DNA from 4 places in the Embleya sp. NPDC059237 genome. Region 4 is predicted to be linked to each of the others. Evidence: riboswitches for the same ligand, from Rfam matches in the RefSeq annotation. Region 4 holds a riboswitch; each other region holds the start of a gene.
What was found. A riboswitch is a leader RNA that binds a small molecule or an ion and turns the genes downstream of it on or off. The one in region 4 is predicted to bind cyclic di-AMP.
Positions count from the first base shown of each region.

Region 1: it holds a riboswitch for cyclic di-AMP, as region 4 does, so the genes downstream of both, ACFXKZ_RS39855 (transglycosylase family protein) here and ACFXKZ_RS09730 (transglycosylase family protein) in region 4, are expected to answer to the same signal.
Region 2: it holds a riboswitch for cyclic di-AMP, as region 4 does, so the genes downstream of both, ACFXKZ_RS27325 (transglycosylase family protein) here and ACFXKZ_RS09730 (transglycosylase family protein) in region 4, are expected to answer to the same signal.
Region 3: it holds a riboswitch for cyclic di-AMP, as region 4 does, so the genes downstream of both, ACFXKZ_RS26575 (NlpC/P60 family protein) here and ACFXKZ_RS09730 (transglycosylase family protein) in region 4, are expected to answer to the same signal.

Region 1 covers NZ_JBHZAE010000018.1:28,776-36,036, forward strand. Annotated here, with positions in the region: gene ACFXKZ_RS39845 (NlpC/P60 family protein) at 1-741, shown strand, start outside; gene ACFXKZ_RS39850 (PIG-L family deacetylase) at 895-2,922, shown strand; gene ACFXKZ_RS39855 (transglycosylase family protein) at 3,205-4,554, opposite strand; cyclic di-AMP (ydaO/yuaA leader) riboswitch at 4,559-4,780, opposite strand; gene galE (UDP-glucose 4-epimerase GalE) at 5,300-6,268, opposite strand; gene ACFXKZ_RS39865 (cell wall-binding repeat-containing protein) at 6,415-7,261, opposite strand, start outside.
Region 2 covers NZ_JBHZAE010000009.1:142,720-149,980, reverse strand. Annotated here, with positions in the region: gene ACFXKZ_RS27340 (SDR family NAD(P)-dependent oxidoreductase) at 1-717, shown strand, start outside; gene ACFXKZ_RS27335 (FAD-binding oxidoreductase) at 1,001-2,386, shown strand; gene ACFXKZ_RS27330 ((Fe-S)-binding protein) at 2,383-3,534, shown strand; cyclic di-AMP (ydaO/yuaA leader) riboswitch at 4,557-4,794, shown strand; gene ACFXKZ_RS27325 (transglycosylase family protein) at 4,862-6,076, shown strand; gene ACFXKZ_RS27320 (glycerophosphodiester phosphodiesterase family protein) at 6,264-7,261, opposite strand, start outside.
Region 3 covers NZ_JBHZAE010000008.1:386,432-393,692, reverse strand. Annotated here, with positions in the region: gene ACFXKZ_RS26590 (MFS transporter) at 1-66, shown strand, start outside; gene ACFXKZ_RS26585 (MFS transporter) at 131-1,489, opposite strand; gene ACFXKZ_RS26580 (winged helix-turn-helix transcriptional regulator) at 1,695-2,162, shown strand; cyclic di-AMP (ydaO/yuaA leader) riboswitch at 2,639-2,777, shown strand; gene ACFXKZ_RS26575 (NlpC/P60 family protein) at 2,786-3,880, shown strand; gene ACFXKZ_RS26570 (DUF72 domain-containing protein) at 4,057-4,926, shown strand; tRNA gene ACFXKZ_RS26565 (tRNA-Lys) at 5,259-5,331, shown strand; gene ACFXKZ_RS26560 (MFS transporter) at 5,638-7,116, opposite strand; gene ACFXKZ_RS26555 (nuclear transport factor 2 family protein) at 7,230-7,261, opposite strand, start outside.
Region 4 covers NZ_JBHZAE010000002.1:674,386-681,646, reverse strand. Annotated here, with positions in the region: gene ACFXKZ_RS09755 (PucR family transcriptional regulator) at 113-1,732, shown strand; gene ACFXKZ_RS09750 (SDR family NAD(P)-dependent oxidoreductase) at 1,844-2,629, opposite strand; gene ACFXKZ_RS09745 (Tm-1-like ATP-binding domain-containing protein) at 2,787-4,031, shown strand; gene ACFXKZ_RS09740 (phosphoenolpyruvate hydrolase family protein) at 4,033-4,896, shown strand; gene ACFXKZ_RS09735 (EthD family reductase) at 4,973-5,308, shown strand; cyclic di-AMP (ydaO/yuaA leader) riboswitch at 5,505-5,692, shown strand; gene ACFXKZ_RS09730 (transglycosylase family protein) at 5,693-6,418, shown strand; gene ACFXKZ_RS09725 (hypothetical protein) at 6,578-7,261, opposite strand, start outside.

The DNA of each region.
Region 1 (7,261 bases), on a different contig from region 4:
ATGCTCGCCGCGTACAACGCGGGCGCGTACCGGGTGATGCAGTACAAGGGCATCCCGCCGTACACGCAGACCCAGGACTACGTGAAGAACATCCGGGCCCTGGAACAGAGTTTCGGCGTGGTCCAGACGCCGCTGCAGCCGATGGCGCTTGCCGCCGGCGCGGTCAACTGGGCGCAGACCAAGCTCGGCACGCCCTACCTGTGGGGCGGCGAGGGCACCGCCGCCGACGGCGGCCGGTTCGACTGCTCGGGGCTGACCCAGGCCGCCTACGAGACGGTGGGCATCACGCTGCCCCGGGTGGCCAACGACCAGTGGAACGCCGGCCGGCACCCCTCGCGCGACCAACTCCTGCCGGGCGACCTGGTGTTCTTCGCCACCGACCTGCGCGACCCGCGCAGCATCCACCACGTGGGGATGTACGTCGGCAACGGCCAGATGATCCACGCGCCGTACACCGGCACGGTGATCAAGTTCGGCCCGATAGACAAGCCCGACTACATCGGCGCGACCCGGGTCACCCCCGAGGGTGCCAAGTCGCTGCCCGACCGCAGCCCCGGCTCGGCGAACAACGACTCGGGCGCGGGCAGTCCGGCCGCCGACCCGGGCAAGACCACGACCGGGAACGCGAGTTCGACGGGCGCGGGCAAGGCGGGGAGCGCGGCCGGCGCCCGGACGCAGCCGCGACTGCCCGCCGCCGACCGGCCGCGCGAGGCGACCGCGGGCGACACCCGCGCGCGCTGACGGGCGGGGCTCGCCGCGCCGCGCGGTCGAGCCGGGTGCGGCCGGGGACGGGCGAGCGGCGATGATGGGGCCGGTCCGCCCTGGGGCAGACGACGCGACCCGATCCGCCGATCTGCGCGGGACGGGCCCCGACGGCAGAAAGGCCCGGCCGAGATGGCGATGATCCCCGGCACCGGCAGATTCACCGCCGTGGCCGCCGTGCTGGCCGCCGCGTTCACCGCCGCGGTGGTACAGCTGACCGGCCCCTACGGATCGCCGACCCGGTACGCGCCGACCCTGCCGATCGGGATCGAGGCGCTGGCCCCGGCGCCCGGTGTCGGCGGCGCGGTGATGCAGGTGGTGGCCCACCAGGACGACGACCTGTACTTCATGAACCCCGACATCGACCACGCGGTGCGCGCCGGCACGGACAACGTGACCGTCTTCCTCACCGCGGGGGAGGCCGACGGCCGCAACGGCCCCGGAAGCCGTCCGGATGTGCGGGCGTACGCGGCGGCGCGCAACAACGGCTCGCGCGCCGCCTACGCGTTCATGGCGCTCGGGGACCGCACGGCGCGCTGGGAACGCCACAGCATCCGCCTGCGCGACGGCGCGCACGCCGAATTCGACCGCCTCGTCGACGCGCCCAACATCAAACTGGTGTTCCTCAACACCCGCAAGGAGGAGGGCATCGGCGCGAACGGGCGGCTGCGCACCCTGTGGAACGGACAGGAGCGCGAACTCGACACGCTGGCCCCGCTCGACGAGCCGGCGGGCGGACCGTACGCGTACACCCGCGACGGGCTGATCGGGTCCCTGACCGACCTGATGCGGGCCCAGGCGCCGACCGTGGTGCGCACGCTCGACCCGGACCCCGATCGCCAAAAGCACGACGACAAGCACCCGGCGCACGCCGACAACCACGGCGTCTCCGACCATCAGGACCACACCGCCGCCGCGCGGTTCACCTGGGAGGCGCTGCGCCGCTACAACACCGACCGGCCCGCCGGGGCCGCCGCGGCGATCGCGTATCGCGGCTACTACAACGAGCGTTGGCCGCACAACCTGGAACCGGCCGCCCGCGAGCGCAAGGACGCGATCACCCGGGTCTACGGCTGGACCGACCGCGAGCACCACTGCCCGGGCCGGGCGGACTGCGGCGACCTCAAGGTGCGCGACACCGCGTCCCGCAGCAACTGGCCGCAGAGCACCACCTACCGCTTCCCCGACCCGGGCCCCAGACCCGTGCTCGGCGCGGACGGCCGATCGAGCGCCTGGTCGGTGCTCGGCGGCCGGATCACCCGCTGGGCCGAGGACGGCACGGGCGTCTGGTCCGCCGCGCGCGACCTCGGCGCCCCCGGCGACGGCGAACTCGCCCCGGCCCCGGCGGTGGTGCGCACGGCGGACGGGCGGATCCGGGTGTTCGCGCTGCGGATCGGCGGCGCGGACCGGGCCGATCGGGACCGGCTCGCGATCGTCACCGCGATCGAGTCGGCGCCCGGCGGCGACCTGGGCCCTTGGCAGGACCTGGGTGGCCCGGACGGCGGCGCGACGGGCCTGGGCCCACCGGTGGTGCAAGCCGACGGCGCGGGCGGGCTGCACCTGTTCGCGCGCGATCGGGCCAAGGGCATCGGCACGCGGTACCTGCCCGCCGGGAGCACGGTGTGGTCGCCGTGGCGCGACCTCGGCGGCGCCGAGATCGTCGAGGGCCCGACCGCGGTCACCCGCCCCGACGGCCGGGTCACCGTGTTCGGCACGGCCCGCGAGGGCATCCGCGCCTGGGACGTGGTCGGCGACCGGCCCGGCTCGCCGCGCACGATCGCGGCGGATCACCCGGTCGGGCCGCCCGCCGCGTCGGTGGGCGCCGACGGCCGGGTCACGGTCGGCTACCGGCGGGCCGGGACGGCGGAGATCGCGGGCACGACCGAGGCCGGTCCCGACACGTGGGTGCCCACGGCCACGCGCACGGCCGGGGCCGGCTACGAGCCGCTGTGGCAACTGCCCCGCCCCGACGGCACGCTGCTCACCTCGACCCGGGACGCCGAGGGCCGCCCGGTGGTGCTCGGCGCGACCCCCACGCCGCTCGTGCTCGACGACCGCCCGACCCCGAACGGCCCGACCACCACCCTCGACGGCGCGGGCCGACCGCTCGCCCTGTGGCTCGACCCGACCGCCACCCTTCACACGGCCCGCCTGCCCTGAACCCCCGGCACCCCAACCCCCGGCACCCCAACCCCCGGCACCCCAACCCCCGGCACCCGAACCTCGGCGCCTGAACCTCCGGCACTCGAACCCCCGCGCCTGAACCCCCGGCACCCGAACCTCGGCGCCGGAGTCGTCCTACGCCCCGGGACTGCCATCCACCCGCCCCGCGCGTCCCCCTGCCCCCGCCGCCGCCCGCCCCGCGCCCGCGCGGCCCGCACACGCGAACGGCGGGCGCCCCCCGAAGGGGACGCCCGCCGTTCGGCGCGGGAGTGCGGTGGATCAGACGTTCACGCCGTGGCTGCGCAGCCACGTCATCGGGTTGACCGCGGAGCCGTAGTTCGGCGTGGTGCGGACCTCGAAGTGCAGGTGCGGGCCGGTGACGTTGCCGGTCGCGCCGGAGAGCGCGATCTTCTGGCCGGTCTGCACCTTCATCCCGGCCTTGACCGAGATCGAGGACAGGTGCGCGTACTGGGTGTACTTGCCGTCCGCGTGGCGGATCACGACCTCGTTGCCGTACGCGCCGCCCCAGCCGGCCGAGACGACCGTGCCGGAGGTGACCGCGCGCACCGTGGTGCCGGTCGAGACGGCGAAGTCCTGGCCGGTGTGGTGGCCGCTGGACCAGCGCGACCCGCCCGAGCCGAAGCTCGCGGTCAAGGTGGCGCCGGAGACCGGGGCGACATACGAACCGGAGGCCTGCTCGGAGCCCTTGGCCGGGGAGTCGGCCTTGGTGCTCTCGGTCTTGACCGTGGTCTTCGGCGCGGCGGCCGGCTTGACCTCGGTCTTGGCCTCGGCCTTGGGCGTCTCCGCCTTCGGCGCCTCGGCCTTGGGCTCGTCCTTGGTTTCGGTCTTGGTCTCGGCGGCCGGCGCGGCCTTGCCGTCGACCTTCAGCTGCTGGCCCGGGAAGATCAGGTCCGGGTTCTCGCCGACCACGCTCTTGTTGGCCTCGTACAGCTTCGGCCAACCGCCGGGCACGTTCCGGGCGTTCGCGATCTGCGACAGCGTGTCGCCGGCGACCACGACGTAGGAGTCGCCGGCCGCGTCCGTCTTGGCGGTCGTCTCGGCCTTGGGCGCCTCGGTCTTGGGAGTCTCGTCCTTGGGCGCCTCGGTCTTCGGCGCCTCGCTCTTGACCTCGATCTTCGGCTTGGCAGTCTCGGTCTTCGGCGCCGGCTTGGCGCTCTCCGTCTTCGGGGCCGTCTTCGGCGCGGTCTTGCCACCCGCCGAGCCCGTGTCGAGGTCCGGAGCGGCACCGCCGCGGGTCAGGCCCGCCTTGACGGAGCAGACCGGCCAGGCGCCGGGGCCCTGGCTCTTGAGCACCTTCTCGGCGATCGCGATCTGCTGGCTCTTGGTCGCCTGGTCGGCGCGGGCGGCGTACTGCGAGCCGCCGAACTCGTTCCAGGTGCTCTGGGTGAACTGGAGGCCGCCGTAGAAGCCATTACCGGTGTTGATCTTCCAGTTGCCCGTGCTCTCGCACTGGGCGACCTTGTCCCAGGTGCTCACGGACGCGGCCTGAGCCGTGCCCGCCCCGATGATCGGCATGGCGACGCCGACACCGGCGACGCCGGCCGCGGCGATCAGACGCGTGGTCCTGCTGGTGCTGCGACGGCGATGACGCCCGGTTCCGGACAGCATGGCTGGATCCTCTCCCACGCCTACGAGGTGAGCTGTCGGATTCGGGCCGGAGATCGATAGCCCGGCCACGTCCCGAAGAACGTGGCTTCACCCCAAGCCGTTCACGGCCGCCGACCGTCTCGATCGGTGCCGTGTGCGGCGGTTCACCTGTGGTTCCCCCGCTCCTGTCGTGTGGTGCTCGTCAGCCTCCCGAACGGCCGGCGACAGGATTCGGCGTACCGGCGATCGGGGTCCGTGTGGGATACGGACGGATCGAACGCTAAGCAGGCCCCGCCGAAGATCACAAGTCTGTGTCGGATAGAAGCCGATTATCCGTTTTGCGGTTGAGCGCAATGTAGATGATCCCTTACGGAAAGGACCGTAGTTGGCGTTCCGTGGTGGATTCGGCCGGATCGGGTGACAGAGAACCTTGATCGAGCCTCATATGGATCACCCGAAAATGATCACCGAAGTCCCGTTCGTCACAGGCGCATCGCGCGTCTCGGGCCCGGAATCGCGCCATTACCCATCGGCGCACCCGTCTGCACTCGGAGCCGGAGTGATTCGGCCCACAGGACAAAAGCCCCAAGTCCGATTCATCCCGGCGCACTTCACCCCACGCACTCCCCGCGACGCCGACTCGCCGGCCGGCGTCGCATCGAGGCGTTCGGAGCACACGAAAGCACTCGGGGTGATTCGGGAGCACAGGACGCGCGGCACACGTTCGGCCGGCCCGGCGTTCACCACGTGGCGCGTCCCGCGCCCGTCACCCGCGCCGCGCCCGCCACCCGGTCCACGCGCTCTCCACCATGTCGGAGACGTCCAGGCGAGCCTTCCAGCCCAGTTCGGCCGCGATCCGCTCGGCGCTCGCGACCACCCGGGCCGGGTCGCCGGCGCGCCGGGGCAGCGTCTGGGGCGCGAACTCGCGCAAACCGGTGACCTCGCGGATGAGTTCGACCATCTCGCGGACCGAGGTGCCCCGACCGCGGCCGACGTTGAGCACCAGGCGGGTGTCCGGGTCGGCGGCGAGCCGGCGGGCGGCGGCCACGTGCGCCTCGGCCAGGTCCACCACGTGGATGAAGTCGCGCACACAGGTGCCGTCGGGGGTGTCGTAGTCGTCCCCGTAGATCACCGGTGCGCGGCCGGCCGTCAACTTCTCCAGCACCATCGGCACGAGGTTGGACACACCCGCGTCCGCGAGCTCCGGCGCGCCGGCGCCCGCGACGTTGAAGTAGCGCAGGCAGGCGTAGGAGATCCCGTGCGCCCGCGCGGTGGCCGCGATCAGCCACTCGCCGACCAGCTTGCTCTCGCCGTACGGGTTGATCGGCAGACACGGGGTGTCCTCGTCGACCAGGTCCACGTCGGGCATGCCGTACACGGCGGCGCTGGAGGAGAACACGATCCGGGGCACCTCGGCCGCGACCATCGCCGCGAGCAGCGTGCGCAGACCCTCCACGTTCTCCTCGTAGTAGTAGAGGGGACGCGCGACCGACTCGGGCACCCGCTTCTTGCCCGCGATGTGCACCACGCCGTCGAAGATGTGCGCGCCGAACAGCTCGTCGAGCAGCGCCCGGTCCAGCACGGAGCCGATCACCACCGGGATCGTGTCCGGCACCAGCTCGCGGACCCCGGAGGAGAGGTCGTCGACCACGACGACCTCGTCCCCGGCCGCGACGAGCCCGCGTACGACATGCGTTCCGATGTATCCGGCACCGCCGGTGACAAGCCACTTCATGTCGAGACCCTAACCGGATGGACCGCTTCGGGGGCGTTTCGCCCGTGCCTCACCGCCGCCGGGACGGGCCGAGGGCCCCCGACGGGACATGTCGTGTCCCGCCGAGGGCCCTCGGTGTGTCGCGGTGTTGCCGTGGTGTCGTGCGGTCAGCGCTTGGTGTGCCGCTCGACGTCCGAACCGGCCTGCGGACCGGTGCCGCTCGCCGGGCCGTTCACGGCCGGGCTGCCGGGCTTGTCCGCCGGCGCGGCGCGCAGCGCCTTGCCCGCGGGCGGCTCGACGCCGTTGTACATCGGTACGTAGGTGTACTGACCGGGGAGCCCGATCTGGTTGCCGGCCTGGTCCACGATCGGCGCGTTGAGCGCCGACTCGCCGCCGACCAGGACCACGGAGGAGAGCGAGGCGCCGTTGTCGTAGAGGTACCAGGAGCTGGCCGGAGCCAGGCTGTCCTCGTCGGTGAGCAGGATGGGGCCGAGCCCGGCCATCATCGCGCCGCCGGTGAGGGCGTCCTGCCAGGTCATGGTGGTGGCCAGACCCACGGTGCGCGGGGCGGCGAACCAGAACCGGCCGAGCTTGGCCGCGGTGTCGGCCGCGGTGTTCCCGGCGACCGCGTAGTACTCCGCGCCGTCCGGCCAGGACGGCAGGTTCGCCGACAGCAGCGCGCGGTCGGCCGGCCCGCCGACGGTGATCACGTTCGTGGTGGCGGGGTTGATCGCGTTCAGGTAGGACTCGGTCACGGCGGGCATGTTGTCGCCCGCGCTGTAGACGACCACGCTGTCCTTGGTGCCGCCGGCCGCGGCACCCGCCGAGAGGCCGTCGTAGTAGTCCTCACCGGTGACCACGAACACGTTCTTCGGGGCCGGGTTGGTCTCGCGGGCGATCGCGATCCCGGTGTCGTACATGGTGGCACCGGCAAGCCGCTTGGGCGTGAAGCCCCACTGCCGCAGATCGTCCTCGTAGTTGGTGCTCAGCGCGTTGATCCCGCCGAGGATGTAG
Region 2 (7,261 bases), on a different contig from region 4:
ATCGGCCTCGCGGCCGCCCGGCGCTTCCTCGAAGAGGGGTGCCGCGTCCTGGTGGGCGGCCTGGATCCGGCCGAGGTGGACGAGGCCGTCGCGGAACTGCGCCCGCTCGGCGAGGTCACCGGCTTCGCCGTCGACGTCAGCCACGAGCCGGACGCGACCGCCCTCGTCGAGGCCGCCGTCCGCGAACTCGGCGGCATCGACGTACTCGCGAACAACGCCGGCATCGCCTGGCGCGAACCCTTCCTGGAGATCACCCCCGAACATTTCGACCGCATGCTCGCGGTCAACCTGCGCGGCATGTTCCTGGTCGGCCAGGCGGTCGGCCGGCACATGGTCGAACGCGGCGGCGGTGGGGTGATCGTCAACATGTCGTCCACGAACGGGATCGCGGGTGAGGAGGACTACGCGCACTACAACGCCTCCAAAGGAGGTGTCCTCCTGCTCGGCAAGACGATGGCGGTGGAACTGGGCCGGTACGGGATCCGGGTGAACACCCTGTGCCCCGGATACATCCGTACACCACTCAACGCCTCGATCGCAGGCGCAATGACAGACCCCGACTTCGAATCCACCTACATCACCACCCGAATCCCCCTGGCCCGCGCCGGCCGCCCCGAAGACGTAGCCGCCGCCTACGCGTTCCTGGCCTCGGAGGACGCAGCCTTCATCCACGGCACCGAACTGGTCATAGACGGCGGCCAATTGGCAGTCATGTAGCACCGACCAGGCCCCCACCCACCTCCATTCGGCCCGCGTCCCAGCCGTGTCGAAATCGCAACCACCCCACCCCGAACCGCAGTTCACCCCGGCCCGGACCCCAGCCCCATCCGGTCCGCAACCATCTCAGCCAGATCCGCAGCACATCTCAGCCCGTGCGGCGTTTGAGAACGAATGGGCCGCAGGCCGACGCGCCGGACCCACACTGCCGACGCGACCACCGCCGTCGGCCGCGAACCCACACCATCGCGACGGCCACCCGCCCGAGGGAGACCCACGGAACATGCCCCTGTCCATGGACCTGATCGACCGCCTGAGCGCGATCGTCGGCGCCGAACACGTCCGCCACACCACCGGCGACCTCGTGCCGTACGCCCGCGACGCCACCCCCCTGTTCGACCGGCTCCCGGACGCCGTGGTCTTCCCGGCCGACACCGCCGAGGTCGCCGCCGTACTGCGCCTGGCGACCGAGCACCGCGTGCCGGTCGTCCCCCGGGGCGCCGGCTCCAACCTGTGCGCGGCCACCGTGGCCCTGAACGGCGGCATCGTCCTGGTCACCACACGCATGAACCGCATCCGCGAGATCAGCCCCGACGAACTGCTCGCCGTGGTCGAACCCGGCGTGACCACCGCCGCCCTGGCCGACGCCGCGACCGCGCACGGCCTGCTCTTCCCGCCCGACCCGGGCAGCCGCACGGTCTCCACCGTCGGCGGCAACGTGGCCACCTGCGCGGGCGGACTGCGCGGCCTCAAGTACGGCGTCACCCGCAACTACGTACTCGGCCTGGAAGCGGTACTGCCCACCGGCGAGGTGATCCGCACCGGCGGCCGGCTCTGGAAGGACGTGGCCGGCTACGACCTGACCCGCCTGCTCACCGGCTCCGAGGGCACCCTCGCCGTGATCACCGAGATCACCATGGCCCTGCTGCCCGCCCCCGCCGACACAGGCACCGGGATCGCCTACTTCCCCGACCTGTCCCACGCCGGCCGCGCGGTCGCCGACATCCTCTCCGCCGGCATCGTCCCGGCCACCCTGGAATTCCTGGACCGGAGCTGCGTCAACGCGGTCGAGGACTTCGCCGACCTCGGCCTGCGTCGGGACGCCGGGGCGCTGCTCCTGTTCGGCGACGACGGTACGTCCGACGCGGTCCGCCGCGACCTGAACCGCATGGCCGAGTTGTGCGACGCGGCCGGCGCCACGGAATGGACCCTGGCCGAGGACGTGGCCGGCGCCGAGGCACTGCTGACCGCTCGCCGATGTTCGCTGCCCGCGCTGTCCCGACTCGGCGCGCTGACCATCCTCGAGGACGCCACCGTGCCGCGCCCCAGGATCGCCGAGATGGTCGACCGGATCGACGCCATCGCGGCCGGGCACACCGTCACCATCGCCACCTTCGGCCACGCCGGCGACGGCAACCTCCACCCCACCTGCGTGGTGGCCGACCCGAACGACACCGAATCGATCGAGCGCGCGCACGCCGCCTTCGACGACATCTTCCGCACCGCGATCGAACTCGGCGGCACGATCACCGGCGAACACGGGGTAGGCGCCGCCAAGTTGCCGCACCTGCGCGCCCAACTCGGCGACGAACAGCTGCAATTGCTCAGCCGGATCAAGACCGCCTTCGATCCCGCCCGCATCCTCAATCCCGGAAAGCTCGGCTCATGACCGGTGTGTTCGACCCCGAGGAACTCTCCCGCTGCATCTCCTGCGGCTTCTGCCTGCCCGCGTGTCCGACCTACGCCGCCACCGGCGACGAGGCTTCGTCGCCGCGCGGCCGGATCAACCTGATGCGCGCGCTGGAGACCGGCCGCCTGGACGCCGACGACCCGAGCCTGCTGGAACAGTCCTCCGCGTGTCTGGGCTGCCGCGCCTGCGAACCGGTCTGCCCGGCGGGCGTCCCGTACGGCTCCTTGTTGGAACAGTGGCGCGAGCACCAGTGGCGGGGCAAACACCGACCGCCACTGGCCCGGCTGTTGACGATCGTGGTGAGCCTGCCGCCGGTGGTCCGCGCGATGGGCTGGGGCCGCTTCGTCCTGCCGGCCGGGCGCAGCAGCCCCGACAGGGCAACCCGTCCGGCCACACCCCGGAGCCCGAAACCACCCACTCGGCCCGCACAGCCCGCACAACCCACGCCACCCGCCGGCACCGGTGCCTCCCTCATGCTCGGCTGCTTCGAACGCGCCATGTTCCCGAAGGTCTCCCGCGCGGCCCGCACCCTCCTGCCCGGCCTGAAGGTGCCCGACGACCAGGGCTGCTGCGGAGCGCTGCACGCGCACAACGGCGAATCGACCAAGGGCCGTGCCCTCGCCCGCCGCCTCGGCGAACGACTCCCCGGCCGGATCGTCACCACCTCCGGCGGATGCGCCGCGCACCTGGCCGACGTCATCGGCCGCGACCGGGTCGCCGAATTGTCCGAGGTGGTCGACGTCTCGGCCCTCCCCGAACGCCGGGTGGCCGGCCGCCGGGTCAGGGTCACCCTCCAGGACTCCTGCCACCTGCGCAACGGCCTCGGCGTCTGGCGCGAACCGCGCGAAGTCCTTTCCGCAGTGGCCGACTTCGTGGAAACCCCGGGCGCCGGCGACTGCTGCGGCGCGGCCGGCACCTACTCCCTCCTGCGCCCGATCGAATCCCGCCGCATCCTTGACCGCAAGCTGGACGCGATCGAGGCCAGTGGCGCCGACGTCGTGGTCGCGGTCAACCCGGGCTGCCTGCGCCAACTCCGCACCGGCCTGCGGCGCCGCAAGTCGCGCGTACGCGCGGTACACCTCGCCGAATTCCTCACCACACCCCACGGCGGCGCCCGGACGCCCTGACCACGACGGACCCGACACCGGCGTCTCGGGCCGGGTTCGGCGTATGCGGCTCCACACGGGGGGAGCCGCATACGCCGAACCCGACCCGGTGTGCGAATGCAGCGGATCGTGCTCGTTCACACCGTCATCGCCTACTTCTACAACGCGCTGGTCGTCGCCGTCGCGTTCCAGGTGCTCCAGGGGCTCGTCAGCCCGTGAGGCGCGGTTCTCGGACCGACGCGTCGCTCCCCGCCTTCGCCGCGGCCTCGACGAGGCCCTGCACGCGGTCCGCGCCGGCTCGCATTCCCAGTCGTCGGAACATCGCCGGGGACCGCGTGAGATGGCCGCGTCCCTCGTGTTCACTTCCTGCCCGGACCGGCACGGTCCCGGGCCCCACCGACGCCGCGGCTTCGTCATCCGGCCGGCCCGGTTCGTGGTCGTACCCCTGACCGCACCCGCGCCTGCGGATCGGGCCGCCGGTGCGGGACAGCCGCTGCCCGAATCGGTCGTCGGCCGACGCTCAGTGGGTGAGGAGCCCGGCGGGCGCCGCCCGACACGAACATCCGCAGTTCGTATACGAGCAAATCACCCAATTCATGGCGGATCGGACAGAGAGTCGCCGCCACGCCACCCGGTTCGAACGGCGCCACCCGGCCGGCGCCGACACCGCCACACGCGCACCTTCACCCTCGCCGCATCCCACAAATGGGCAGGTCGGGCGCCGTTTCGACCCGTTTTCCACCATCCCGAGACCGTCGTTTCCGACAAATCCCGTGGCGCACGTCACATCCCGCGCACCGATTGTCAGGAACTCGCACGCACCGTGAACCGAATTTTCACGATTCTCACTCCCCGCAATTCCGACCTCACTCCCCGCTGAAGGTCCCGGACACAATGCGTGGACGCTTCGGGACTTTCGGTCCCGTAATTCCACCCTTCCGACCCGAATCTTCGGTTTCGGCGAAACGTGATGTTTGGATCCGAGTCGGGTGTATGCGTAGCTTGGTGCTTCGCCGCACCGGTCCGGTGTTCGGCGGAATGTGTCTCCCGGTTCGCCGAATCCTGCCGCCGGAGAGGCCACGGTACGAAACCCGAAAGGCAGGAGCGGGGGAACCAAGTGGAATGCCGTCCCGGGCGTCCGCATGTCGCGGACATCCGATAACGACGGCTTGGGGTGAAGCCGTGCCCGCCTCCTCGATACCCGAGGAGTCGACGCCGGCCGGGCGAGACTCTCCAGCCCGAATCCGACAGCTCACTTCGTAGGCGTGGGAGAAGGAAAATCTTCGTGCAGTCGTTCATCACCCCTGCCCGCAAGCCCAAGAACGCGCGCCTCGCGCTCACCCTCGGCATGGCCGGCGCCATCGTCGCCGCCCCGCTGATCACCGGCTTCGCCACCTCCGCCACCGCCGCCCCGGTCTCCGTCTGGGACAAGGTCGCCATGGGCGAGAGCTCGGGCAACTGGCACATCAACACCGGCAACGGTTTCTACGGTGGCCTGCAGTTCACGCAGAGCACCTGGAACGAGTTCGGCGGTCAGCAGTACGCCCCGCGTGCGGACCTGGCCACCAAGGACCAGCAGATCGCCATCGCGGAGAAGGTCCTCGCCGTACAGGGCCCCGGCGCGTGGCCGAACACCTCGGGCCCCGCGGGCCTGACCCGTGGCGGCGCCGCTCCGGCCGTCTCCCCCAACGCCAAGTCGGGCTCGACCAAGGCCACCGTCAAGGTCGCCCCCAAGGTCGCCGAGAAGCCGGTCGAGTCCGCGCCGGCCCCGAAGGCCCCGAAGATCGAGGTCGTCCCGGCCGCCGAAACCAAGGCCACGACCACCACCTACTCCGTGGTCAAGGGCGACACCCTGTCCAAGATCGCCGCGGCCAAGGACGTCGAGGGCGGCTGGCACAAGCTGTACGCCGACAACAAGTCCGTCATCGGCGGCAACCCGAACCTGATCCTGGTCGGCCAGAAGCTCTCGCTCTCCGGCAAGGCCGCGGCCGCCACGAAGACCGAGGTCGCGCCGAAGGCCGAGGCCAAGGTCGAGACCAAGACCGAGGCCCAGCCCTCCGTGTCGGTCAAGGTCGCCCCGAAGCCCGTGACCAAGGAGAAGGCCCCCGTCGTGGCCAAGGACTCCTCGGCCAAGGCCGGCAGCACCGCCGTCAACTCCTCGGGCTACGTCGCCCCGGTGAACGGTGCCCTGGGCACCGCGTTCGGCACCGGTGGCTCCATGTGGTCCAGCGGCAGCCACACCGGCCAGGACTTCGTGGTCGGCACCGGCACCTCCGTCAAGGCCATCACCTCGGGCACCGTGGTCAGCGCCGGCAACGGTGGCGCCTACGGCAACGAGGTCGTCATCAAGCACGCGGACGGCAAGTACTCGCAGTACGCCCACCTGTCCAGCATCGGCGTCCGCGCCGGCCAGACGGTGAGCACCGGCCAGCAGATCGGCCTCTCGGGCGCGACCGGCAACGTGACCGGTCCGCACCTGCACTTCGAGATCCGCACCACCCCGAACTACGGCAGCGGCATCAACCCCGTCACCTACCTGCGCGCGCACGGCGTCAACCTCTGATCCGAGCACAACCGGGAAGTTCCAGGGCCGGGCCCGTCGACCACGCGTCGACGGGCCCGGCCCTGTTCCATGCCCACCGCGCGGGCGGGTCCGGCCGAGTGCGCACTGTCCGCCGGAGCGGGCACCGCCCGCCCGAGCGAGCACCATCCGCCACGCCCACCGCGCACCCGGCAGCGCTTCCCCCGCGTCAGCCCCGCGCGAGATAGCGCTTCGGCAGCGGCAGCCCTCGCGCCGCCATCAGCTCCCGCAACCGGTCGGGGTAATCGGTGATCAGCCCGTCCACGCCGTCGTCCATCAACTTCGCCATGGTCGCCGGGTCGTCGATGGTCCACGGCACCACCTTGATGCCCAGTCGGTGTGCCTCCTCGACCATCGCCCGGGTCACGTAGGGACGGTAGTTCGGGTCGCCCACCTTGCCGTCCTGCGGAAAGCCGTGCACCGGCGAGAACGACGTCGCGCCGAACGACTTGATCGCCCGCAGCGGGTCGCCGCCGAAGTCGTCGATGTCCAGGCCGCCCAGCCAGGGCGAGGCGCCGGGCTTGCCGACCTGGAGGAAGTCGTAGTTGGTCAACGCAACCAGCGGCAGCCGGGGTTCGACCTGACGCATCCTCATCAGCGAGCCCCAGTCGAAGCTTTGGATGGTGACCTGGCGCAACAGCCCGGCCCGGCGCACCTCGCGGGCCACCGTCTGCACGAACTGCTCGCGCGGCGCCGTCTCGTTCGGCGCGCCCGCCTCGACCTTGGTCTCCACGTTGAGCTTCACGCCGCGTGCGTGCCGCCGGTTGACCAGGTCGAACACCTCGGTGAGCAGCGGCATTCGGGCGCCGGGCGAGGTGGTCTGGCCGGGGAAGCCCGGGAACTGCCGCGACCCGCAGTCGAGGGTACGAACCTGGTCGAGGGTAAGCGTGTTGACATACTTCCCGACGTAGGGGAACTCCGGGTCACCGGCCCGCACGGGTCCGGTGTCGGCACACTTGCGGCCGTCGATCTTGCGGTCGTGGGTGACCACGGCCCGGCCGTCCTCGGTGATCTGGACGTCCAGTTCGAGGGTGGAGACCCCCAGGTCCAGGCCCTTGGCGAAGGACGCGATGGTGCTCTCCACGGTCAGGCCCAGACCGCCGCGGTGCGCCTGTAGGTCGAAGGCCCTGTGGTGATTTCCGTGGCGGTCCGCCGCGGCGGCCACTC
Region 3 (7,261 bases), on a different contig from region 4:
ACACAGGGCTCCGCCGCGACGGTGGCGGCCGGTACCGGTTCGGGGGCGGGCTCGGGCGGGGCCTGAGTCCCGATTCGACGAAGCCGCTCGCGCATCGGCGAGCGGCTTCGTCGGCTGTGGGGCGACTCGGCTAGGCCGCCGCCCGTCGCCCGCGCAGTCCGAACACGGTCACCGCCGCGCCCAGCGCCACCCCGACCAGCGGCACGATGAGCGCCGTCCGGAAGCCGTCCAGCTCGGAGCCGCCCGCACCGGCCAGTACCGCGGTGACCGTCGACAGGCCCAGCGCCGCGCCGAACTGGAAGGCGGTGTACAGGAGTCCGCCGGCCAGGCCCTGTTCGTCCTCGTCGATACCGTCGGTCGCGGCGATGGTGAGCGGGCCGTACGCCAGCGCGAAGGCCAGACCGAGCAGCAGCATCGTCGGGAACATCGCCACGTAGGAGGTGTCGCCGTCGATCGACAGGAACAGCGCGTACGCCGCGGCGGCGGCCACCATCCCGCCGAGGATCACCCGCAGGTTCCCGAAGCGCTCCACCAGCCTCGGTGTCAGCGTCGGCGCGAGTACCGCGTCCGCCCCGACCGCGAGCAGCGCGAAACTGGTCTCCAGGGTCGACCAGCCGCGGATCTCCTGGAGGTAGAAGACCGCGATGAACTGGAAGCCGAAGAACGAGCCCGCGAACAACATCGCGCCCAGGTTCGCCCGGACCAGCGCGCCCGAGCGCAGGATGCCGAGGCGTACCAGCGGATTCGCCGCGCGTCGTTCGACGGCCACGAAGGCGAGCAGAAGGGCGAGCCCGCCCGCGAAGACCACGATCGTCCAGCCCGGGCCGTCGGCGGGGTGTTCGAGCCGGACCACGCCGTAGACCAGCAGCAACATCGAACCGGTCACGCTGATCGCCCCGACGAGGTCGAAGCCCCCGCCGGCCTCGGGCCGCTCGTCCCGGGGGATCAGCGCCGACGCCGCCGTCAGGATCACCGCGGCGAGCGCGACCGGTACGAAGAACACCAGCCGCCAGTCGATCGCCGTCAGCAGTCCGCCGATCACCAGGCCGAGCGAGAAGCCGCCCGCGGCGGTGCCCGCGTAGAAGAGCAGTGCCCGGTTGCGCTGCGGCCCCTCCGGGAAGCCGGTGGTGATGATGGACAGCCCGGCAGGGGTCATGAAGGCAGCCGAGGCGCCGGTCACGAAGCGGGCCACGATCAGCATCCAGCCCTCGGTGGCGAATCCGCCCAGGCCGGAGAAGACCAGGAAGACGCTCAGCCACAAGAGGAACATCCGCCGCCGGCCGAGCAGATCGGCGGTGCGGCCACCGAGGAGCATGAAGCCGGCGTAGGCGAGCACGTACGCGCTCATCACCCAGCTCACGCCACCGGTGGACATGCCAAGGTCCTCGCGGATGGTGGGCAGCGCGACGTTGAGCATCGCGATGTCGATGCCCTCGAGGAAGATCGCGCCGCAGAGGACGAGCAGCATGCCCCAGGCGCGGGGGCTCATGCGGCCGGCGGGGGTGTCGCCGGCGGCGGATTCGGGGGCGGATTCGGTGGCGCTGCCGGGTGCGGACGTGGATGTGGACATGCGACAGCCCCTCGGGACGCGGGTGGGTGGGATTGCGGTGGGATCGGGGCACCGGGGGTCGGTTCTTCGGACGAACCCGGTTCCCTCTTGTAACCGACCCCATCCTTCGGCAGCATCGACTTCCATGGAAGAAGGCACTTCGAAGGAACCGACCCCCTGCCCGAGTAACCAGGAGGACTACGACGCCCTTCAGTGGGACGTGCGCGAGGGGTGCGAGGTCCGGCAGATCCTCGACCGGGTCGCCGACAAGTGGTCGCTTCTGGTGATCGCGATCCTGGAGAGCCGTACGTTGCGCTTCACCGAGTTGCGGCGGGAGATCGACGGGATCAGCCAGCGCATGCTCACCGTGACGCTGCGCCAGCTCGAACGCGACGGCCTGGTGCGCCGCACGGTGTATCCGGTCGTGCCGCCTCGGGTGGACTACGCGCTCACCCCGATGGGGACCACGCTGCACACCACGATCCGCTCGCTGGTCACCTGGACCGAGGAACATCAGGAACGCATCGCCGAGGCGCGGGCGGAGTACGACGCGCGAGTGGGAGCGGAAGGCGATCTGGCGGTGGCGGCGGCGGGGCGGTCGGTGTCGGGGTAGTGGGCGCGGCGCCGGACCGGGGGTCGATTTTCGAATCCGGGTTCGGGGTCTGCCCACACCTGTTCGATGTCGCTCGATGTCGCGTATTCGCCTCGGATCGGCCGGGCCTCGCGAATGCCCGGTTCGAAAAGGACAGGCAAGCCGGGCGAAACAGCGGAGCCTGGCGCGTGGTAGCCCCGTAGGCGGCCCATTTCGCGGGTGCGGCGACGTTTGCGGAGGTCGGACGGCAGATCCTTGCCATCAATCGTTGCCAAATCGGCCCAAGATCGACTTTCGGGATTCCGAGTGCTTTTCCTGTGATACGACGACGGGTGAAACGGAACTCTTGGTAAAGTTTTGGCAATGCAGAGACCCGGAGTGAGGGTCGTGACACGCCTGTGACTATCGTTCTGCGATAGGCGAGCGGCTCCACGTCGGCCACCCGGTCGACACGTTCGCCTCCGCCGAATTCGGTGACGGGTTTCGGTGACGGTGGGCAACCGCGGTCGCCGCGACACGAAGCCGGAACCGGGGACCCTTCACAGTCCCTGGGGTGAATCGGTGCTCCGGCACCGTAGGGCGCCTTCTTCCGCCCGAACCCGTCAGCTAACCCGGTAGGCGGCCGAGGAAGGAGACCGCCGCCAGTGGCGTCCCAGCGTCGATCCGGGCAGCACCGCAAGCCCAAGCCCCGCACCGCCGTGCGTACCGCCGCGACCGTGGTCACGGCCGCCGCGACGATGACCGGTGTGATGACCTTCGCCGGCACCGCGAGCGCGGACCCCGCGCAGTCGTTCCAGCAGACCAAGGACCGCGTCAACCAGCTGCACAGCGAGGCGATCAAGGCCACCGAAGCCGCCAACGGCGTCGACGAGCAGATCACCAAGCAGCAGGGCACCGCGAACCAGACCCAGGCCCGGATCACCGAGGAACAGGCCGCGCTCAACACGCTGCGCGACCAGATCGGTGTCCTGGCGGCCAATCAGTACCGCAGCGGTGGTCTGCCGCCCTCGCTCTCGCTCGCGCTCAGCGGCGACCCCGAGGGATACCTGCAGAAGTCGCAGATGTTGTCCCAGCTCGACGGCCAGCAGGCCGCGAAGCTGAAGCAGATCGCGGCGCAGGCCCGAGTTCTCCAGCAGGACCGCACCGAGGCCTCCTCGCAGCTCGCGGAACTGGAGAAGCTGCGCACCGAGCTGAACCGGCACAAGGGCGAGATCCAGAACAAGCTCACCGAGGCACAGCGCCTGCTGAACACGCTCACCGCGCAGCAGCAGAAGGAAGTCCTCGACTCGAACGAGCACAAGAACGACGCGGGTTCGCGCACCGAGACCGACCGCAGCTCGCGCGACAAGACGGACCCGCCGCCGACGACGGGCAAGGACGTCCCCGTGTCCGGCCGGGCGGCGGCCGCGATCGCGTTCGCGCGGGCCCAGATCGGCAAGCCGTACGCGCCGCGAGGCGTGGGCCCCGACTCGTACGACTGCTCGGGCCTGACCCAGGCCTCGTGGCGAGCCGCCAACGTCTCGCTCAGCCGCACCACGTGGACCCAGGTCAACGACGGCCCGCGGATCTCCAAGGACGCGCTCAAGCCGGGCGACCTGGTGTTCTACTTCTCGGACAACTCGCACGTGGGCATGTACATCGGCAACGGCAAGATCATCCACGCCCCCCGCCCCGGCAAGAACGTGACCGAGGCCCCCTTGGACTCGATGCCGTTCTACGCGGCCGTCCGACCGGGCTAGACCCACCCGACCGCGCTACACCGACGATCGGTCCGGGAGGGGGCGAGCACCCCTCCCGGACCGATCGTCGTTGTCGGCGCTGCCGGTGCCTCGGGGCACGCGGTATCTCGGGTTGCCTTGCCTTGCCTTGCCGTGCCGTGCGGAAGGTTCCGGGAACCGGGGTAGGCGTGTGGGCCATGGATCGTATATCGGTGGGCACGTGCTCGTGGACCGACTCCGCCTTGGTCTCCAGTGGTTGGTATCCGGCCGAATGCCGGGACGCGGAACACCGACTTCGGCACTACGCCCGGCAGTTCCCGGTGGTCGAGGTGGACGCGACCTACTACGCGTTGCCCAGCACCCGCAACAGCCTGCTGTGGGTGGAACGTACGCCTGCCGGATTCACCTTCGACGTCAAGGCGTTCTCGCTGCTCACCGGGCATCCCACCAGGCCGGGTTCGTTGCTGGCGGAGTTGCGGTCGCTGCTGCCGCCACGGGTGCGCCCGGGCGCTGTCGACGATCGTCTGTCGGACGAGGTCTGGCAACGGTTCAGCGGGGCGCTGCTGCCGTTGCGCGAGGCAGGACGTCTCGGCACATTGCTCTTTCAGTTCCCGCCGTCCTTGGCGCCCGGTCCGGCTGCCACACGTTTCCTCCACGACTGCGTCGAGCGGGCGCAAGGGTGGCCGCTCGCCGTCGAGTTCCGGCATCCGCTCTGGTGGCAGGACGAACATCGCGCCGCGACGACGGCTCTCCTCGAACGCCTCGAAGTCGCCGCGGTGGCGGTCGACACGGTGCAGTCGCTGCCCACGTCCATCCCCCCGGTTGCCGTGGCCACCACGCCCGAACTGGCGGTGGTTCGCTTCCACGGCCGCAACCGGGCCTGGGGGAGTGGGTCGAAGGAAGAACGGTTCCGCCACACATATACGAGCGCGGAACTGGCCGAGTGGGTGCCCCGAGTGCGCATGCTGGCCCAAACCGTCGACCGGATACACGTGTTGTTCAACAATTGTTGTGCCGACGCAGCCGCCCGGGCAGCCGAAACAATGCGCGCCCTACTCGACGCGTAGGGACCCGGATCGTGTCGTCGAACGGCGGCGAGTCCGCCGGCCGATCGACGGGACCGACGGGACCGACGGGACCGACCGGACCGACCGGACCGACCGGACCGACCACGGACGGTAACGGTATGGCCATCGCCGAGGGCCCGACGGGAGGGTGAACGGCAGCCATGTGCGTCCATTTTGCACACTCCGACCGTTTCGCGGCGCCCCATGCTCCCGCCCGTACGAGTCCACATCCCCGCAGGTCACGGCGTGTCCGGGGATACTCGCAGCATGTTCGATCCGATACCGGTACTCTGCCGGTGGGCAAAAAGCGGATCACCGCCGGACGCCCGACGGGGCCGTTAGCTCAATTGGCAGAGCAGCGGACTTTTAATCCGCGGGTTCAGGGTTCGATCCCCTGACGGCCCACCGCTTCCACCCTCTCCAACCCTGGTCAACGGCCTGCGGGTCCCCAGGACGGATTCTGTGCCTCCCTGGGTACGTACACATTTTGTACATCCGACTCCACGCCGCGTTGCGCCACACGATTCGAGGTCGTGGCCTTCACTGGATGCGCCGAAGCGGGGGGGGGGGCCCCCCGGGGGCCCCCCCCCCCCGGGGGGGGCCCCCCCCCGGGGGGGGGGGGGGGCGGGGGGGGGGGGCCCGGCGGGGGGGGGGGCCCCCGGGGGGCCCCCCCGCCGCTCGTCTTCCGCCCGGAGCCTCGGTCCGGGAAGCTCAGACCAACACCTCCGACCTGCCTACCGCCTCACCCACCACACCCGAGCCCGCTCGCCGCCCCGGCAGCAGCTGCACCAGCGCCGCGACCACCGCGCAGAAGGCCGTCAGCAGCCAAAGCCCGTTCACGAACGCGTCCCCGAAGGTGTCCGCCGTCGGCGCGTCGCCCAGCGTGTCGTAGAAGACGATGCCCACCAGGGCCACCCCCAGCGCCCCGCCCACCTGCTGCGCCGTGGACAGCAGGCCCGCCGCCGAACCGGCATGCCGCGCCCCGATACCGGCCAGTACCGTCGCCGCCATCGGGCCCATCACCAGCCCCATCCCGAACCCGGTCAGCGCGAGCCCCGGGATCAGCCACAACGTCTCGTGCGTGTTCGACACCGTCTCCACGAGCGCCACCTGCCCCGCGCCCTGCACCAGCGCGCCGAGCGCCAGCACCTGCCGGCCCAGCCCCGCCGCGATCCGCCCCGAGACCGCCGAGGACAGGAAGTACCCGACCCCGAGCGCGATGAACAGCAGCCCCGAGTCCAGCGCCGACATCCCGTGGCCCAGCTGTAGGTACAGCGCCAGGATCAGGAAGAACGCCGCGTTCACCAACCCGTACACCAGCGCCGTCGTGATGCCCACCGAGAACGGCCGCTCCCGGAACAACACCGGATCCACCAGCGGCGCGCCGGCGTTCCCGGCGAGCCGGCGCTGGTACAGCGTGAACGCGCCGAGCAGCAGCGGGGCGACGCCGAGCGACAACCAGGTCCACAGCGGCCAGCCCTGCTCCCGGCCCTGGACCAACGGCAACACCACGGCGACCAGGCCGAGCGTGACCAGTACGGTGCCGACCGGGTCGAGCCGGGTGCCGCCCCCGCCGCGCGTCTCCGGAATCACCCTCGGGACCAGCACCAGCGCGACCAGCCCGACCGGGACGTTGATCCAGTAGATGCTGCGCCAGTCGAGCCCGAACACATCGGCCTGGATCAGCGCGCCCCCGATCAGCTGACCGAACACCCCCGCGAAGCCCATCGCCAGCCCGTACGCGGTGAACGCCTTGACCCGCTGCTCGCCCACGTAGAGCACATTGACGATGCCCAGCACCTGCGGCATCAGCAGCGCCGCCGCCGCGCCCTGCACCACCCGGGCCGCGATCAGCGTCTCCGCGTTCCCGGCCAGCCCGCAGCCGGCCGATGCGATGGTGAACAGGGCCAGGCCGATCGCGAACATCCGCCGTCTGCCGTAGATGTCGCCCAGTCGACCGGCGGTGATCAGCCCGGCGGCAACCGCGAGGCCGAAGCCCGCCACCACCCATTGGATCGCGGCCGGCGTGGCGTGCAGGTCCTCCTGCGTGGCGGGGATCGCGACGTTGACGATGAAGAAGTCCAGCGTGGTGATGAAGATCCCGGCGAGCAGGACCAGCAGCGCGCCCCACGACTGCCGGGGCGTCGATGTCGCGGCGTCGGGAACGATGGCCGTCGTGGTGGCGGACATGGGTGGTTCCTTCCAAAGAAGAGGACGTAAAAGAAAAGGGCGTGCAAGAAAGAAGAGACGAAGACCCGCGGGGCCGAGCTACCGTCGCCCGGCCCCGAGTCCGACGCGGCGACTCACAACCCCGCCGGCACCTTGTCCAGGAAGC
Region 4 (7,261 bases):
ACGGGCGGTGTTCCCGTACTTTTCTCCAAGTGCTCGTCCGGTCGCCGAACCGGTATGACGGATCCGCCGCGCGGCCGACGCCGTGGCCGGCTCGATCGAGAGGGGGCCGTCGATGCGATTGCGCGCGCTTCTCGGCGATGGCACGACCGGCGTCGGCATAGCCGGCATCCGTCTGCTGGTGGGCGAGGGGGAGCTGGATCGTACGGTGCGCGCGGTGATGACCACCGACCTGCACGACCCCAGCCGCTACCTGACCGCCGGGGCCCTGGTGCTGACCGGGATGGGCTGGCGCTCGGGCCCGGGCGACTCGGACCGCTTCGTCCGGGTGCTGACCCGGGGTGGCGCCACCGCGCTGGCCGCGGGGGAGGCGGAGATCGGCGCCATCCCGGCCGATCTGGTGGACGCCTGCGAGCGGCATCACCTGCCGCTGTTCGCGGTCGAGGAGGAGTTGTCCTTCGCCCACCTGACCGAGTTCGTGGTCCGGCGGATCTCCGCCGAGCGGGCCGACGACCTGACCGCGGTGGTCGACCGGCATCGACGTCTGGTCCAGGCGGCGGCCGGCGGGGCCGGGCTGGACGGGGTGCTCGGGCTGGTCGCGGCCGACATCGACATCCACTGCTGGGTGCTCTCGCTGACCGGGCGGCAGGCCGCCGCCGGCGGGCCGGACCTGGCACCGGGGTTGCGGGTCAAGCTGGCCCGCGCGCACTTCGCCGCCCGCGAGCGCCGGGCCCGGGTGCCGTTCCGGCACCGGGCCGACGGGCGCTCGTTCTCGCTGCTGCCGGTGCCCGAGGCGGGTGGGGCGGCCGACCCGGACGCGTGGGGCGACTGGTTCCTGGCGGTCGAGGACGACGTGAGCGACTGGCCCGACCGGCACCAGGCGCTGCTGGGCGAACTGGTCCGGCTGGTCTCGGTGGGCCGCGAGCGGGTCGAGGACGGGCGCCGGCGCACCCGACGCGTGGCCGAGGACGTGCTGAACCTGCTCGCGAGCGGCGCCGATTCGTTCGAGGTGGCGACACGCCTGCGGGTGGCCGAGCCGGACGAGGGCGACACGTGGCACCGGCAGTTCGTCACCCTCACGCTGCCCGACGTGCCCGTGCGCGACGCACCCGGACTGGCCCGGGTGCTCCTGGAGGAGGCGCTGGCGGATCGACCGACGCCCGCCCTGGTGTCGGCGGCCGGCTCCGGCGCGGTGGCGCTGATCTCGTGCGAGGGCGGGGACGACCGGGACGGCGCCGAGCCGGATCCCACCGCAGGCCTGCTGCGCGAGCGGCTGGCCGCGTTGGACGGGCCCGCGACGGACGACCTGCGGGCGCACATCGGGGTGAGCGCCCGGGTGGACCGCGCCGACGCGCTGCGCGGCGCCTTGGAGGAGGCCTGGCACGCGGGCCGGATCGCCGGGACCAGGACGGGCCGGATCGAGGTGGTCGGGCACGCCGAACTCGCCTCGCACGTGGCGCTGCTGGCCGCGGTGCCCGAGGACGTGCGCCGGGCCTTCCGGGGCCGGTTGCTGGAACCGCTGCGCGCGTACGACGCGAGCCATCAGGCGGACCTGATCGGCACGTTGGAGGTGTTTTTGGACTGCGACGGGTCGTGGACCAGGTGCGCCGCGCGGTTGCACGTACACGTGAACACGCTGCGCTACCGGATCGGCCGGATCGAGGAGCTGACCGGGCGTCAGTTGGCTCGTCTGGAGGACAAGGTGGACTTCTTCCTGGCGCTGCGGCTGCGCTGAGCGGGCGCGAACGGGCGTACCGGCGGCCCGGCTTCCCCGCCGATGCGTCGAAATCGGATCGGTCGGGCGGATCCCGGGTCGGCCGATGGGTCGAAAATCGTGCCGGCCGGGTCAGCCGAAGGAGACCCCCGACGTGACCGGGACGACCGTGCCGGTGATTGCCCGGGCCCGGTCGGAGGCCAGGAAGGCGACCGCGTCGGCGATGTCCTCGGGCCGGGTGATCCGGCGCAGCGCCGAGGACCGGGTCAGCTCGGCCCGTACCTCGCTCTCGGGCACCGCCCGGCGCGCGGCGATGTCGGCGATGTACCCGGCGAGTTTGGCGTTCTCGGTGTAGCCCGCGACGACCACGTTGACCCGGATGCCGTCCGGCCCGACCTCCTTGGCCAACACCCCGGAGGCCACCTCCATCGCGGCCTTGGTCGCCGCGTACGCGCCCAGCCCGACGAGCTTCGCGCGCGGCGCCTCCGAGGAGATCTGCACGATCGAGCCGCCGCCGACCGCGCGCAGATGGGGCAACGCGGCGCGGGAGACGGCCAGTACACCCAGCACGTTGATCTCGAACGCGCGCCGGAACTCGTCCGGGTCCAACTCCTCCAGGCGTCCCGACGGGTTGTACGTCGCCACGTTCACCACCACGTCCACCCGGCCCGATTCCCGGGCCGCGGTGTCCACCAGCGCGCGGCAGGCGCCATGGTCGGCCAGATCGGTCGGCACCGCGAGCACCCGACGGCCCGTCAGCTCCCGGATCTCGTCCGCGAGTTCGCGCAGCGGTTCGGGGCGGCGGGCGGCCAGCACCAGGTCCGCGCCGTCGCGGGCCAGCGCCAATGCCGACGCGCGCCCGATGCCCGCTCCGGCTCCCGCGACGATTGCGACCCGTGCGTCCGGTTCCTCCGCCATCGACACCCCTTTCACGTGCGCGAAATCCGCGACTCGCCACCCGTCCTATCGCACGGTGCTTTGCATTGCCATGATCATCCGGTTGGGTTACTGTGCGCGGCCGTTCGCCGCCGAAGCGTCAACCCGGCAAGCCGTACCGACACCACCGGAGGCACCGATGCCCACCGTCGTACTGATCGGAACGCTGGACACCAAGGGGTCCGAATACGCGTGGCTGGCCTACCGGCTGCGGGCCAGAGGAGCCGAGGTCCTGCTGATGAACGTCGGCGTCCTGGGCGACTCGCTGGCCCAGGCCGATGTACAGGCGGGCGAGGTCGCCGCCGCGGCGGGCACCGATCTGGAGGACCTGCGCACCCGCGCCGACCGGGGCGCGGCGACCACCGCGATGGCCGAGGGCGCGGCCTCGATTCTGCGCGAACTCTTCGAGCAGGGACGGGTGGACGGGGTGCTCGCGATGGGCGGCTCGGGCGGCTCGGCGATCGCGTCCCACGCGATGCGCGCGCTGCCGGTGGGCGTGCCCAAGCTGCTGGTGTCCACGATGGCGGCGGGCGACGTGTCGCCGTACGTCGGCGCGGTGGACGTGACGATGATGTACAGCGTCGTGGACATCGCCGGGATCAACCGGCTCTCCGAACGCATCCTGGGCAACGCGGCGGACGCGATCGCGGGCATGGCCGGCGGCTACGCCGAGGACCGCGCGGCGGTCGCCGGGGTGACCGGCGAGGGCCGACCGCTGGTGGCCGCGACCCAGTTCGGCGTGACCACCCCGGCGGTGGACGCGGCGCGCGAGCGGCTCAACGAACTGGGCTACGAGGTACTGGTGTTCCACGCCACCGGGGCCGGCGGCCGGTCGATGGAGAACCTGGCCGAGGGCGGCTTCCTGGCCGGGGTCCTCGATCTGACCACCACCGAGCTGGCCGACGACCTGGTCGGCGGGGTGCTCAGCGCGGGCCCGCAGCGGCTGACCGCGGCCGGGCGGATGGGATTGCCGCAGGTGGTCAGCGTGGGCGCGCTGGACATGGTCAACTTCGGCCCCCGCGACACCGTTCCGCCGCGTTTCGAGGACCGGCTGTTGTACGTGCACAACCCGACCGTGACACTGATGCGCACCACACCGGCCGAAAACGCCGAACTGGGACGGCGGATCGCGGCCAAACTGATCGACGCGACCGGGCCCACCGCGCTGTACCTGCCGCTGCGCGGAGTCTCCGCGATCGACGTCGAGGGCGGACCCTTCTACGATTCCGACGCCGATACGGCGTTGTTCGACGCGCTGCGCGCCGGCCTCGACGGGACCGCCGTCGAGGTGCGCGAGGTCGCGACGGACATCAACGATCCGGCGTTCGCCAAGGCGGCGGCGGATCGATTGCACGAATTGATCACGAAGGGACACGTGGACTGAGATGAACGGACGCGAGGCGCGGGGCCGACTGCGCACGACGGTCGAGCAGGGCGGCGTCGTGATCGGCGCAGGCGCGGGCACCGGATTGTCCGCCAAGTGCGCCGAGGCCGGGGGTGTGGACCTGATCATCATCTACAACTCGGGCCGCTATCGCATGGCCGGCCGGGGTTCGTTGGCGGGACTGCTGCCGTACGGCGACGCCAACGCGATCGTGGTGGAGATGGCGGGCGAGGTGCTGCCGGTGGTGCGCAGTACCCCGGTCCTCGCGGGGGTGTGCGGCACCGATCCGTTCCGGATCATGCCGCACTTCCTGGACCGACTCGCGGCCATGGGCTTCGCGGGAGTGCAGAACTTCCCGACGGTCGGCCTGTTCGACGGTGTCTTCCGGCAGAACCTGGAGGAGACCGGGATGGGCTACGACCTGGAGGTGGAGATGATCCGGCTGGCGGCGGAGCGCGGCCTGCTCACGGCGCCGTACGTCTTCGATCCCGAGCAGGCCCGCGCGATGGCGGCGGCCGGCGCCGACGTGCTGGTCCCGCACCTGGGGCTGACCACCAAGGGCAGCATCGGCGCGACCACCGCGGTCACCCTCGACCAGGCGGTGGAGCGGGTGCAGGAGATGCGCGACGCGGCGGCGGAGGTCAACCCCGACGTGCTGGTGCTGTGCCACGGCGGGCCGATCGCCGAACCCGAGGACGCGGCGTACGTCTTGGCCCACACCACCGGCGTGGTCGGCTTCTTCGGCGCCTCCAGCATGGAGCGCCTGCCGACCGAGGTGGCCATCACCGAGCAGGCGCGGGCGTTCAAGAGCATCACCCCGAGTGGGGGCACCGCCACGGCGGGCGACACTCCGGCACATCCGTAACCAACGCGCCCGGCAGCAGATGCGTGGCGCACGCGCACGTCCGTCCGTCCGACAACCACGAGCGTGAGGACCCGGCATGTACAAGTTGACCGTGCTCTACGGCCACCCTGAAGACCCGGCGGCGTTCGACTCCTATTACTGGGACAAGCACGTCCCGCTGGCCCGCACCATGCCGGGACTGACCGGCTGGACCATCGGCAAGTGCGAACCGGATCCGTCCGGTGCGAAGCCGCCCTATTACCTGGTGGTCGCGCTGTACGCGCCCTCGCGCGCGGAACTCGAGGCGGTGCTGGATTCGCCCGAGGGGCGGGCCACGGTGGCCGATGTGCCCAATTTCGCGACCGGCGGCGCGACGTTCCTCTGGGACGAGGAGCGGGTAGTGGTTCCGGTAGAGCTGCCCGCGACGGAATAGCCCGTCGCTGAAGCACGCGTGACCACGCGGCCGCGCACCGTGTACGCCGGAGCCGTGACCTGCAAAGACGGCGACAAATCGGGCAAATAGGTGTTATTCCTCCCTATGGGGGACGTCACAAACCATCCGAAATGTTTGCCAACCCGGCGAACCGGTGCGTAGCTTCGTGGTTGTTCGCACAAGCGGACTCCCCGGGCGGTACGCCGAATCCTGCCGCCGTCCGAGGGAAGCAGTCGATATCGACTGGCGGCAGGAGCGGGGGAACCAAGTGAGCCGACATCGGCACTGCCGATGCCTGGGGTGAAGCCATGCCTGTGACAGGCGAGGCCGGGCCAATCGTCCGAACCCGACAGCTAACTTCGTAGGCGCCCGACGAGGTAATCAATGACCTTCCGTGCCATCACCGCTCCGGTTCGTTCGCTCTCTCGTGGCCGTCGCGCCGGCATCGCCGTCGCCGCCGGTGCGGGTCTCGTCCTTCCCCTCGTGGGCATGGCGGGCAGCGCGAACGCCGCGACTTCGTCCACCTGGGACGCGGTCGCCCAGTGCGAGAGCACCGGAAACTGGAGCATCAACACGGGCAACGGCTTCTCCGGCGGTCTGCAGTTCACCCCGAGCACCTGGAACGCGTTCGGCGGCAGCCAGTACGCGGCCAGCGCGGCGCAGGCCTCCAAGGCGCAGCAGATCGCCGTCGCCGAGCGGGTCCTGGCGAGCCAGGGCCCCGGCGCCTGGCCGGTCTGCTCCGTGAAGGCCGGTCTGGGCAAGGGCGGCGACGCCAACGCCACGGCCGAGTCCTCGACCACCGGCAAGACCAAGTCCGCGGTCGAGCCGAAGGCCGCGCCGACGTCCGAGGCCAAGCCCGCGACCGGCAATGCGCCGAAGCTCAACGTGCAGCCCAAGCAGGATGTTGCCAAGCAGGACGCGCCGAAGTCGGCCGCGACCGAGCGGGCGTCGGGCTCCGGCACCTACACCGTCAAGTCCGGTGACACGCTGTCCGCGATCGCGGCCAAGTTCGGTGTCAAGGGCGGCTACAAGGCCCTGCACACGGCCAACGCCGGCGTCCTCGGCGACAACCCGAACGTGATCGCCGTGGGCACCAAGCTCGCCGTCTGATCCATACCCTCACCACGTGGGCCCCGCCGAGACATTCGGCGGGGCCCACGCGCGTTCGACCAGGCCCGGCCGGGCCGTTGCACGCGCCCATCCCGATCCGGACATGCGCGAGATGGCGTTGGCGGTGAGCACCGGACGCGAGTAGGCCGAACGGCCCGGTCAGCTCTGCTCGGTGCGCAAAAGCCGCAGGAACGCCTTGATGCCGGAGATGACTTCCTGGTTGTCCGTCAACTGGCTGATGGTGTCCTCGAAGCGGCGGCCGAGGGCGTCCACCTTGCGGTCCGCCTCCTGGAAGCGCTTGGTGGTGTCGGCCGCCCCGAAGACCGTCGTCTCCTTGAGCTGCTCGATGCTCTCCAGCAACTCCTTGGTGCGGGTCTCCAGGGCCTCGACCTTGGCCTTGAGCGCCGTGACGTCCTGGCTGACCGCGAGCACGTCGTCGCGGGGGTGGGTCACCTCGCGCAGCATGGTGCGCAGCCGCTGGGACAGGTGCTCCGCATACGCCTGACCGGGTCGAAACAGGGTGCTGAGCAGGTAGAACCCGGCGAACCAGTAGCCCACCACGCCACCGGAGATCCAGGTGATCAGCGCGATCACGGCGGCGGAGAGCACGTGTGCGCCGATCGCGCCGTAGAGCAGTCGGCGGGCGATCCGCCGGGCCTCGACGTCACGCCCCTCCGGTACGGCCAGGCCCCGCTCCCGGCTGATCGCGATCTCCGTGATCACCCGCTGGGCCCGGAAGTACAGGTTCCACGGCGCGGTGAGCACCAGGATCAGCCAGAACAGACACACCGCCCCCGCCCCGAGCGAGAGCAGATCCGCCAGTGACGTGTCCTCGACGAAGTA